2 linked regions of the Methylorubrum populi genome follow. The protein of the gene in region 2 interacts with the protein of the main gene of each other region in a pairwise test. Links are inferred from orthologs where the notes say so. Each region holds a gene or a part of one and is shown on either strand. Other genes may lie near its edges.

Region 1 (6,169 bases), 3.1 Mb from region 2 along the record:
CTCGGTGCGACCCTGGTGACGGTGCAGACCGGCGAGGCCGGCAAGCAGGTCAACCGCCTCTACATCGAGGAAGGCGCCTCGATCGCCGCCGAATTCTACCTGTCGATGCTGGTGGACCGCGAGACCGGCCGCGTCGCCTTCGTCGTCTCGACGGAAGGCGGCATGGATATCGAGCAGGTCGCCCACGACACCCCTGAGAAGATCGTCACCTTCTCGGTCGATCCGGCCACCGGCATCATGCCCCATCACGGCCGCGCGGTCGCCAAGGCGCTCGGTCTCTCCGGTCCCCAGGCCAAGGAAGCGGGCGCGCTCACCGAGAAGCTCTACGCCGCCTTCACGGCCAAGGACATGAGCATGCTGGAGATCAACCCGCTGGTGCTCACCGGCGACGGTGGTCTCAAGTGCCTCGACGCCAAGATCTCCTTCGACTCGAATGCCCTCTACCGGCATCCGGACATCGTGGCCCTGCGCGACGAGACCGAGGAGGACGCCAAGGAGATTGAGGCCTCGAAATACGACCTCGCCTACATCGCGTTGGACGGCACGATCGGCTGCATGGTCAACGGCGCGGGGCTCGCCATGGCGACGCTCGACATCATCAAGCTCTACGGTGAAGAGCCGGCAAACTTCCTCGATGTCGGCGGCGGCGCCTCCGAGGAGAAGGTCACCGCGGCCTTCAAGATCATCACCGCCGACCCGCAGGTGAAGGGCATCCTCGTCAACATCTTCGGCGGGATCATGAAGTGCGACGTCATCGCCCGCGGCGTGATCGCGGCGGTGAAGGCGGTCGGCCTCGAAGTGCCGCTCGTCGTGCGCCTGGAGGGTACCAATGTCGAGGAGGGCAAGGAGATCATCCGGAACTCCGGCCTCAACGTCATCCCCGCGGACGATCTCGACGACGCCGCGCAGAAGATCGTCGCCGCGGTGAAGAAGGGCTGAGCTGACCGATGTCCATCCTGATCGACCAGAACACGAAGGTCATCTGCCAGGGCTTCACCGGCAAGAACGGCACCTTCCACTCCGAGCAGGCCATCGCCTACGGCACCAAGATGGTCGGCGGCACGAGCCCAGGTAAGGGCGGCTCGACCCATCTCGGCCTGCCGGTGTTCGACACCGTGGCCGAGGCCCGCGAGGCCACCGGCGCCGACGCCTCGGTTGTCTACGTGCCGCCGCCCGGCGCCGCGGACGCGATCTGCGAGGCGATCCAGGCCGAGATCCCGCTGATCGTCTGCATCACCGAGGGCATTCCGGTGCTCGACATGGTGCGGGTGAAGCGCGCGCTGGAGGGCTCGAAGTCGCGCCTGATCGGGCCGAACTGCCCCGGCGTCGTCACCGCGGGCGCCTCGAAGATCGGCATCATGCCGGCCAACATCTTCAAGCCGGGCTCGGTCGGCATCGTCTCGCGCTCCGGCACGCTGACCTACGAGGCGGTGTTCCAGACCTCGAATGCCGGGCTCGGGCAGACGACCGCCGTCGGCATCGGCGGCGACCCGGTCAAGGGCACCGAGTTCATCGACATGCTGGAGCTGTTCCTCGCCGACCCGAAGACCGAGTCGATCGTGATGATCGGCGAGATCGGCGGCTCGGCCGAGGAAGAGGCGGCGCAGTTCCTGGCCGACGAGGCCAAGCGCGGGCGCAAGAAGCCGATGGTCGGTTTCATTGCCGGCCGCACGGCGCCTCCCGGTCGCCGCATGGGCCATGCCGGTGCCATCATCTCCGGCGGCAAGGGCGGCGCCGAGGACAAGATCGCGGCGATGGAGGCGGCGGGCATCCGCGTGTCGCCCTCGCCGGCCCGTCTCGGCTCCACCCTCGTGGAAGTGCTGAAGGGTTGATGGGGTCTGTAACCGGGTCCTGCGCGGTTGTGTTGCACCGCACGCAAGCGCCTGCGACCCATATGAAAGACGATGTCGGGGCGCGCCCGCGCCCCGGCCGGATCCGGAGGCGCGACGCGGGGCGGTAGCCCCCCGCTCAGCCCTGCCACCGGATCGGACACGACGCGGCGGCCCGCTGGAACAGCGCCGCCCGAGCGGTAGGACAGGCAGCGATGGCACGCCAGGACGCGAACGAAGCCCTTCTCCAGACCTCCTTCCTCTACGGCGCCAACGCCGCCTGGATCGAGGAGCTGCAGGCGGCCTATGCCCGCGACCCGAACTCGGTCGATCCCGAGTGGCAGCAATTCTTCAGGGAGCTGGGCGAGGACGACGCCCTGGTGAAGAAGAACGCCGAGGGCGCGTCCTGGGCCAAGCCCAACTGGCCGGTGCCGCTCAACGGCGAGATCGTCTCGGCGCTGGACGGCAACTGGGGCGCCCTGGAAAAGGCGCTCGGCGAGAAGATCCAGGCCAAGGCCCAGCCCGGCAAGCCCGGCGACTCCGCCAAGGGCGCGGCGATCGTCGCCGCCACCGGCGTTTCGGTCGAGCAGGCCACCAAGGATTCCGTGCGCGCGATCATGCTGATCCGCGCCTACCGCATGCGCGGCCACCTGCACGCCAAGCTCGACCCGATCGGGCTCGCCCCGCGCGGCGACCACGAGGAACTGCACCCGCAGCATTACGGGTTCCAGGAGAGCGACTGGGACCGCAAGATCTTCCTCGACAACGTGCTCGGCATGGAATTCTCGACGATCCGCGAGATCGTCGCCATCCTGGAGCGCACCTACTGCCAGACGCTCGGCGTCGAGTTCATGCACATCTCCGATCCCGAGGAGAAGGCGTGGATCCAGGAGCGCATCGAGGGCAAGGACAAGGAGATCTCCTTCACTCCCGAAGGCCGTAGGGCGATCCTGAACAAATTGATCGAGGCCGAAGGTTTCGAAAAATTCCTCGATCTCAAGTATACCGGCACCAAGCGTTTCGGCCTCGACGGCAGCGAGTCGATGGTCCCGGCGCTGGAGCAGATCATCAAGCGCGGCGGCGCGCTCGGCGTCGAGGAGATCGTGCTCGGCATGGCCCATCGCGGCCGGCTGAACGTGCTCACCAACGTGATGGCCAAGCCCTTCCGCGCAGTGTTCCACGAGTTCAAGGGCGGCTCGGCCTCTCCCGCCGAGGTCGAGGGCTCGGGCGACGTGAAATACCATCTCGGCGCCTCCTCCGACCGCGCCTTCGACGACAACACCGTCCACCTCTCGCTCACCGCCAACCCGTCCCACCTCGAGATCGTCGATCCGGTGGTGCTCGGAAAGGTGCGGGCCAAGCAGGACCAGAAGGCCAAGCCGAACGTCGAGCGCCGCAAGGTGCTGCCGCTGCTGATCCACGGCGACGCGGCCTTCGCCGGCCAGGGCGTGGTGGCGGAATGCTTCGGCCTGTCGGGCCTGAAGGGCCACCGCACCGGCGGCTCGATCCACTTCATCATCAACAACCAGATCGGTTTCACCACCGACCCGCGTTTTTCGCGATCATCGCCCTACCCCTCGGACGTGGCGAAGATGGTGGAAGCCCCAATCTTCCACTGCAACGGCGACGACCCCGAGGCCGTGACCTTCGCCGCCAAGGTCGCGACCGAGTACCGCCAGAAGTTCGGCAAGCCGGTCGTGATCGACATGCTGTGCTACCGCCGCTTCGGCCATAACGAGGGCGACGAGCCGGCCTTTACCCAGCCGAAGATGTACCAGCGGATCCGCAAGCATCCGACCGCGCTGGAGACCTACGGCAAGAAGCTCGTCGAACAGGGCGACCTGACCCAGGAGCAGCTCGACGCCCGGAAGGCCGAGTTCCGCTCGATGCTGGAGAGCGAGCTCGACATCGCCGGCGGCTACAAGCCCAACAAGGCCGACTGGCTCGACGGGCGCTGGTCCGGCTTCAAGGCCGTGCGCGAAGACGTGGACGATCCGCGCCGCGGCCGCACCGGCGTGCCGACCGAGACCCTGCGCGACATCGCCACCCGGATCACCACGTCGCCGCCGGGCTTCCACCTGCACCGCACGATCCAGCGCTTCTTCGACAACCGCGCCAAGGCGGTCGAGACCGGCGTCGGCATCGACTGGGCGACCGCCGAGGCTCTGGCCTTCGGCTCGCTGCTGATCGAGGGCCATCGCGTCCGCCTCTCGGGCCAGGACGTCGAGCGCGGCACCTTCTCCCAGCGCCACGCCGTGGTGATCGATCAGGAGAACGAGCAGCGCTACACGCCGCTGAACTCCGTGCGCGAGGGGCAGGCGAGCCTGGAGGTCATCAACTCGATGCTCTCCGAGGAGGCGGTGCTCGGCTTCGAGTACGGCTACTCGCTCGCCGAGCCGAACTCCCTGGTGCTGTGGGAGGCGCAGTTCGGCGACTTCGCCAACGGCGCGCAGGTCGTCATCGACCAGTTCATCTCATCGGGCGAGCGCAAGTGGCTGCGCATGTCCGGCCTCGTGATGCTGCTGCCGCACGGCTACGAGGGCCAGGGACCGGAGCACTCCTCCGCCCGTCTGGAGCGCTATCTCCAGATGTGCGCCGAGGACAACATGCAGGTCGCCAACTGCTCGACGCCGTCGAACTACTTCCACATCCTGCGCCGTCAGCTGAAGCGCGACTTCCGCAAGCCGCTGATCCTGATGACGCCGAAATCGCTGCTGCGCCACAAGCGGGCGGTCTCGAAGATCGAGGACATCGCGGAGGGCTCGACCTTCCACCGCATCCTGTGGGACGACGCCGAGCACGACGAGAACGGCGTGAAGCTCGTGCGCGACGACAAGATCCGCCGCGTCGTGCTGTGCTCGGGCAAGGTCTATTACGACCTCTTCGAGGAGCGCGAGAAGCGCGGCGTCAACGACGTCTACCTGATGCGCGTCGAGCAGCTCTACCCGTTCCCGCTCAAGGCGCTGGCCAACGAGATGAGCCGCTTCCGCAACGCGGAGGTGGTGTGGTGCCAGGAAGAGCCCAAGAACATGGGCTCGTGGACCTTCGTCGAGCCCTATCTCGACTGGGTGCTGGGCCAGGCCGGCTCCGCCTCGAAGCGGCCGCGCTACGTCGGCCGCCCGGCCTCGGCCTCGACCGCGGTCGGCCTGATGTCGAAGCACCTCGCCCAGCTCCAGGCCTTCCTCAACGAGGCGCTGGCGGTCTGAGGCCGCCGGCCCCCTCTCGATTGATCCACCAACCGGGGCCGCGCCGCCCGAGGCGCGCCCCGAAACTCCGGTGAACACAGATTATGGCGACCGACATCCTCGTCCCCACGCTCGGCGAATCCGTCAGTGAGGCCACGATCGGCCGCTGGTTCAAGAAGCCCGGCGACACCGTGGCCGCCGACGAGCCCCTGGTGGAGCTCGAGACCGACAAGGTCACCCTCGAGGTGAACGCGCCGGCCGCGGGCCAGCTCGGCGAGATCCTGGTCAAGGACGGCGAGACGGTGGAGCCCGGCGCGGTGCTCGGCTCGATCGTCGAGGGCGGCAAAGGGGCTGACAAGGGGCCCGACAAGGGCGCGGGCAAGTCGGAGGTGAAGCCGGCCGCGAAGAGCGCCGAGCCGGCCGAGACCAAGACGGAGGCCCGCGCGGAGAAGGGCGACGGCAAGCCGGCCAAGGACGAGCCGGCCAAGGAATCCTCCGCCTCCTACGGCAGCCACGGCGATGCCCCGCCGGCCGGGGGCCGCGGCGCCGACGAGAGCGGCCCGGCGGTGGCCAAGCTCGCCCGCGAATCCGGCATCGATCCGGCCAGCCTCAACGGCAGCGGCAAGGACGGCCGCGTGACCAAGGGCGACATGCTCGCCGCGATCGACAAGGGCGTCGCGAAGGCGCCGGCTCAGGAGGCCAAGGCTCCGGCCCCGCCGCGGGCGCCCTCCGCACCGGACGACGCCGCGCGCGAGGAGCGCGTGCGGATGACGAAGCTCCGTCAGACCATCGCGAAGCGCCTCAAGAGCGCCCAGGACACGGCGGCGATGCTGACCACGTTCAACGACGTGGACATGGGCGCGGTGATGGCGCTCCGCTCGCAGTACAAGGACATCTTCGAGAAGAAGCACGGCACGAAGCTCGGCTTCATGGGCTTCTTCACCAAGGCGGTGATCGGCGCCCTCAAGGACGTGCCGGCGGTCAATGCCGAGATCGACGGGCAGGACCTCGTCTACAAGAACTACTACCACATCGGTATCGCCGTCGGCACCGATAAGGGCCTCGTCGTACCGGTGGTGCGCGACGCCGACGACCTGTCGATCGCCGGCATCGAGAAGAAGATCGCCGGCTTCGGCAAGAAGGCGCGCGAGGGCA
Region 2 (5,536 bases):
GGACATGATCGGAGTGAACACGGCGACGAGCACACGCGGGACGACGGCACTGGCCAAGCAACTCGCCAACGTGATGGCGTCCAGTGCCACGGTCGTCGCAAGCTTCGCCGGTACGGATGCCGGTGTACCGCCGCAATACCTGATGCCGGCACGGCCGAGCGTGTTCAACGCACTGGCGCCGAAATATCCGATCTACGCGGAGATGTTCAAACTGACGCAGACCAATCCGATCCTGTTCGCCCTCAATGCCGACGCCAGAAACTGGGTGAATTCGGTCAAGGACACCATCAAGAGGGACTACAGGCTGAATTATCAGTGCGGATGCGACTATTCGGCCGGTCAGGTGATCGCGAACAACAGCGCTGCGCCGGCAATCTGCAACCCGATCTGCAGTCAGCACGCCGGCTGGAACGGGAACTGGACCAATGCGTCCTATACCGGCGAGCTGTCGGTCTGCCAGTGTAACGCCTGCCCCCTGCAGACGGCGACCTCCGTGTCGCAGCAATCGGCCTCGCCGATGTCCCGACGCCCGGCCCGGCCCTCCAAGCCTTGAGCATCGGGTCGGCCTGACCCCTTGCCTACCGCCGGCCCGACGGTGTTTCCGTCGAGCCGGCGGTCTCTCATGGCCTCATCCCCGCGGCAGCATCCGGTCGCTGATGATGCGGCGCTGGATCTCGCTGGTGCCCTCGAAGATCGTGGTGAGCCGCGCATCGCGCCAGTAGCGCTCGATCCGCCGCTCGGTGGTGTAGCCGTTGCCGCCGTGGAGCTGCATCGCCTGGTTCGTCACCCGCACCGCCATCTCGGTGGCGAGCAGCTTCACGCCGGCCGATTCGCTCTCGGCGGGCAGGCCCTCGTCGAGGAGGTGGGCCACCTGCTGCCAGTAGGCGCGGGCCTGGGCCACCTCGGCCGCCATGTCGGCCAGCGCGAAGCGCAGGGCCTGGAACTGGCCGATCGGTTGGCCGAACTGCTCGCGCTCCTGAAGGTAGGCTGTGCAATCCTCCACCGCGGCGCGGGCCACGCCGACGGCGCGGGCCGCGGTGTGGACCCGGGCGATGTTGAGGCCGCGCTGGACCGAGGCGAAGCCGCCGGAATCCGCATCCGCCCCCTCGTCGCCGTAGAGGCCGGTGAGCCGGTCGCGCTCGGGCACCCGCACCCCGTCGAGGGTCAGCTCGAAGGTGAGGAAGCCGTGGTAGCCGATCTTGTCGATCACCGTGCCGGTCATGCCCTTCGGGAAGGTGCCGGGCTCCTTGACGACGAGGAAGGGCTCCAGCCCGGCCGAGCGCGGCTCGCCGGGCTCGGGGTCGCGTACCCGGGCCAGGACCTCGATAAAGTCGGCGCCTTTCGCGAAGCCGGCCCAGCGCTTGGTGCCGGTGAGCACCCATTCGTCGCCCTCGCGCACCGCCCGCGTCTGCACGCCGGCCAGATCCGAGCCGGCTTTGGGTTCGGACAGCGCGATCGATCCGATCCACTGCCCCTTGGCGGATTTGGCGAGCAGCGCCCGGCGGCTCTCGTCGTCGAGGGTCTGGGTGCCGAGCCCCTGGCCGCGGGCCAGGATCGAGCCGGTGGAGAGCCACGCCCGGGCGAGTTCCTCCGAGATCAGGCAGTACTCGAACACGCCGAGCCCCATCCCGCCATACTCGGCGGGGATGGTGATGCCGAACCAGCCCTTCGCCGCCATCTGGTCGATGAGCGCGCGGGGCATCTCGCCTTTCTGCGGGTCGAGTTCGTCGGCGATCGGCAGGATCACGTCGCGGGCGAAATCCCGCGCCTCCTGCTGCAGGGCGACGCGCTTCTCCGTGCGCCAGGGCGAGAGCAGCTCGGGCGGGCGCGGCGCCTTGAAGCCCGGCTTGGCGACATCCGGCTCGGCCATGGTTCCTCCGCTCGTTGTTGTCGTTGTTCGTCCGAGCCGAACGCTCAAGCTGGCAAAACGTTCGCGGACGCGCCGGGAATGGACGGCGCGGGACAGTCGCGGGGCGGTCGCGGGGCGGGCGCTCTTGCACTGAGGCGCGCCCGCCCCCAGAACGCCGCTCATGCTGCGCGTCAACGATCTCACCTACCGCATCGGCGAGCGGGTCATCCTCGATTCGGCGACCTTCGCGATTCCCGACCGGGCCCGCGTCGGGCTGGTGGGCCGCAACGGGGCGGGCAAGACCACCCTGTTCCGGGCGATTCTCGGCGAGTTGCCGACCGACGCCGGGGCGGTCTCGGTGCCGAAGGGCATGCGCATCGGCGCGGTGGCGCAGGAAGCGCCCGCCGGCCCCGAGACCCTGCACGAGGTGGTGCTCGCCGCCGACCTCGAACGCGCCCGGCTGATGCGCGAGGCGGAAGAGGCCGACGGCCTGCGCCGGGCCGAGATCGAGACGCGGCTCGTCGATATCGGCGCGCATTCGGCACCGGCCCGCGCCGCGGCGATCCTGCACGGCCTGGGCTTCGATGCGGAGGCGCAAGGGAGGCCCTGCTCGGATTTCTCCGGCGGCTGGCGGATGCGGGTGGCGCTCGCGGCGATCCTGTTCTCCGAGCCCGACCTGCTGCTCCTCGACGAGCCGACCAACTACCTCGATATCGAGGGCACGCTCTGGCTCTACGACTACCTCGAAAAGTATCCGCGCACGGCGATCATCATCAGCCACGACCGGGAACTGCTCGACACATCCGTCGATCACATCCTGCATCTCGACCGCGGCAAGCTGACGATCTACCGCGGCGGCTTCACCAGCTTCTCGCGCCAGCTCTCCGAGAAGCGGGTGCTCCAGGCTAAGGCGAAGGCCAAGCAGGATGCCGAGCGGGCGCATCTCCAGAGCTTCATCGACCGTTTCAAGGCCAAGGCGACCAAGGCGCGTCAGGCCCAGTCGCGGATGAAGCGGCTCGCCAAGATGGAGCCGATCGCCGCGCTCCTCGAGGACGAGGCGCCGGTGATCCACCTGCCGAGCCCGGAAAAGCCGCTCTCGCCGCCGATCGTCGCCATGGAGCGGGTGCAGGCCGGCTACGGCGAGCGGGTCGTGCTCTCGGGGCTCAACCTCTCGCTCGCCCCCGACGACCGGGTGGCGCTTCTGGGCGCCAACGGCAACGGCAAGTCGACCTTCTGCAAGCTGATCGGCGGCCGGCTTCCGCCGCTCGCGGGCGAATTGAAGCGCTCCTCCAAGATGGAGGTCGCCTATTTCGCGCAGCACCAGCTCGACGAGCTGCGCCCGTCCGAGAGCGCGGTGGCCCACGTGCGCGACCGGATGCCCGACGCGCCGGAGGCGCGTGTGCGCTCGGCCGCCGCCCGCCTCGGCTTTCCGGCGTCAAAGGCCGACACGCCGGTGGAGAAGCTTTCGGGCGGCGAGAAGGCGCGGCTGCTGATGGGGCTCGCCGCCTTCGACGGGCCGCACCTCCTGATCCTCGACGAGCCGACCAACCACCTCGACATCGAGAGCCGGCAGGCTCTGGTGGAGGCCATCAACGATTACGAGGGGGCGGTGATCCTCGTCAGCCACGACCGCTTCCTGATCGAGGCCTGCGCCGACCGGCTCTGGATCGTCGGCGACGGCTCGGTGAAGCCGTTCGACGGCGACATGGACGATTATCGCCGCCTCGTTCTCGCCGGTCCGGAACGGGTGGACACGTCCGGCGAGGGCACCGGCGGCCAGAAGGCGGAGGCGCGCCGCTCGGCGGTGGAGCGGCGCGCGGCGCTGGCGCCGCTGAAGAAGAGGCTCGAGACGATCGAGGCGCGGATGGCCAAGCTCTCGGGGGCGATCGAGAAGATCGACGCGGCACTGGCCGACGGCACCGCCTTCCTCAAGGATGCGGCCAAGGCCGGCGACCTCGCCCGCATGCGTGCCGAGGCCGCCGAGGCTTTGGCCAAGGCCGAGGAGGAGTGGCTGGAGGTGAGCGGGGAGATCGAGGCGGCCTGAGGGTCCCGCCGCGAACCTGTCCGAAGCACGCCGGAACGGTCGATGCCACGGCGGCGGGCTGCCGGGAGAACCGTCGCTCAAACGGGCTCCCGCGAAAGGCGCCCGCCCCCCGGCGCGGCATCGACGGACGGGTCCGTGCCCGACCGGCTGAGTAGAGCCGCGACCAGCGCCGCCCCCGCCGTGAGCCCCAGCCAGAGCCCGGACGAGTTCGCTTTGGTCGCATCGAACAGCGCCGGAAGCTGCACGAGGTAGAGCGGACCGAGCAGCGTCCCGAGCCCGCCCGCGAGGACGAACAATCCGGCCGCGGCGGCATTGCGCTCGGGCGGCGCGGCCCGCAGCAGGGCGAGGACGTTGCCGACGACGAACAGGCCGCGGCCGATTCCGAAGGCGAGGAGGCCAAGGGCCAGGATCGGCCATGCGCGCGCCGTCTCGCCGCCCTCCGGGGGCACCACGGCGAGGGCGGCGAGGCCGGCCGCCGCGAGCCCCATCCCGATCCGGGGGAGACGCGGCGCGCCGGACCGGCCGGCGGTGAAGCCCGCCCCGGCGCTGAGGGCCGCAAGCCCCAGGAAGACGATGCCGACGCTGTCCTGCAACAGGCCGTCGAGCGCGTTGAGAGGGGGCATGAGCGCCGTGTCCGCCGCGGTGAGGGCGCCGTTGCCCACGAGCGCCGCGGCGAGCGGCCAAGCGAATCCCGGTCGCGGGAGAAGGTCGAGCGGCAGCAGCGGCGCCGGCCGCCGCCATTGCTGCCAGATCCACAGCCCCAACCCCATCAGGCCGAGATTGAGCACGAGCAGCGCCATCACGGGCCGGATCGCCGCGAGCACGGCCGCGGCCAGGAGCAGCCCAAAGCAAAGCACCGAGAGGACGGCGCCGAGCCCGTCGAAGCGCGGCCGCGGGGCGTCGTCCTTCGGCAGGGCAAGGAGACCGAGGAACAGGCTCGGCCCCGCCAGGAGAAGGGTGGGGACGAGGATGCCGAGGCTTCCGAACCGCGGCAGCGCGAACCCAGCCGACATCTGAAGCACCAGCAGCGCCAGCAGGGCGGCCACCTCCCCCAGTCCGAGGCCGAGCCCGAGACGCGCCTCGCCGAAGAGGCGGCGCAGCAGGCTCCATCCCGCGCAGACGAGAAGCGCCGTGGCGATGCCTTGAGCCAGGCGCAGACCGAGCAGCGGCACGAGGTCGAGCGGCAGCGCCGCGGTGGGGACGAGCCCCGTGAGGGCGAGGAGCGCGGCGAGGAAGCCGTGCCGCGGTCCGAGGCGCGCGGCCAGCGCCGCCATCGGCAGTGCGCCCAGGATCAGCCCGTGGGTGTGCGCCGACTGGATCACCGCGGCCGTGGAGACCGGGTACGCCCCCTGCTGCATCACCCACGGCATCAGGAACGCCATCCCCGTGGTCGGCAGCACCGTCACTCCGAAACCCGTCAGGACGGCGATGATGGCGAGGACGCGGCGCTCCGGCATCTGGTTCCTTCCCCCCTTCGTTCGCCTGCAAGCTTAACGGGAAGCCGCCGCGGCGTGAACCGTGGGTGGCAGGCTATCGGAGCAACGCCGGCCCCCGCCCCGCGTTGTCCGCTGCGAGGCCGGAACGGAGGAACCATGCGCGGCACGAGCCATCCCGTGACACGAAAGAGCGGCAAGGCCCTCGCT

What was found. The genes of interacting proteins can lie anywhere in the genome.
Region 1: the proteins of MPPM_RS22785 (region 2) and MPPM_RS08415 interact in binary tests that used the Escherichia coli proteins (3 or more experiments, as listed by UniProt). The link is inferred for Methylorubrum populi from one-to-one orthologs.

Annotation. Positions count from the first base shown.
Region 1 is NZ_AP014809.1:1,825,652-1,831,820, reverse strand. Bases 1,673-5,235 are described here. They hold MPPM_RS08415 (2-oxoglutarate dehydrogenase E1 component), read left to right. Parts: upstream 1,673-2,044; coding sequence 2,045-5,035; downstream 5,036-5,235. Other genes in these bases: odhB (2-oxoglutarate dehydrogenase complex dihydrolipoyllysine-residue succinyltransferase), read left to right, coding at 5,119-5,235; sucD (succinate--CoA ligase subunit alpha), read left to right, coding at 1,673-1,832. Also shown: sucC (ADP-forming succinate--CoA ligase subunit beta), read left to right, coding at 1-939; more of sucD, read left to right, coding at 948-1,672; more of odhB, read left to right, coding at 5,236-6,169. UniProt on the Escherichia coli protein: E1 component of the 2-oxoglutarate dehydrogenase (OGDH) complex which catalyzes the decarboxylation of 2-oxoglutarate, the first step in the conversion of 2-oxoglutarate to succinyl-CoA and CO(2).
Region 2 is NZ_AP014809.1:4,928,440-4,933,975, forward strand. The notes cover bases 1,532-4,461. They hold MPPM_RS22785 (ABC-F family ATP-binding cassette domain-containing protein), read left to right. Parts: upstream 1,532-2,030; coding sequence 2,031-3,893; downstream 3,894-4,461. Other genes in these bases: MPPM_RS22780 (acyl-CoA dehydrogenase family protein), read right to left, coding at 1,532-1,870; MPPM_RS22790 (MFS transporter), read right to left, coding at 3,971-4,461. In the rest of the region: bcmE (thiamine pyridinylase), read left to right, coding at 1-553; more of MPPM_RS22780, read right to left, coding at 629-1,531; more of MPPM_RS22790, read right to left, coding at 4,462-5,350; MPPM_RS22795 (alpha/beta hydrolase), read left to right, coding at 5,486-5,536. UniProt on the Escherichia coli protein: Genetic data indicate it may be involved in ribosome assembly or function.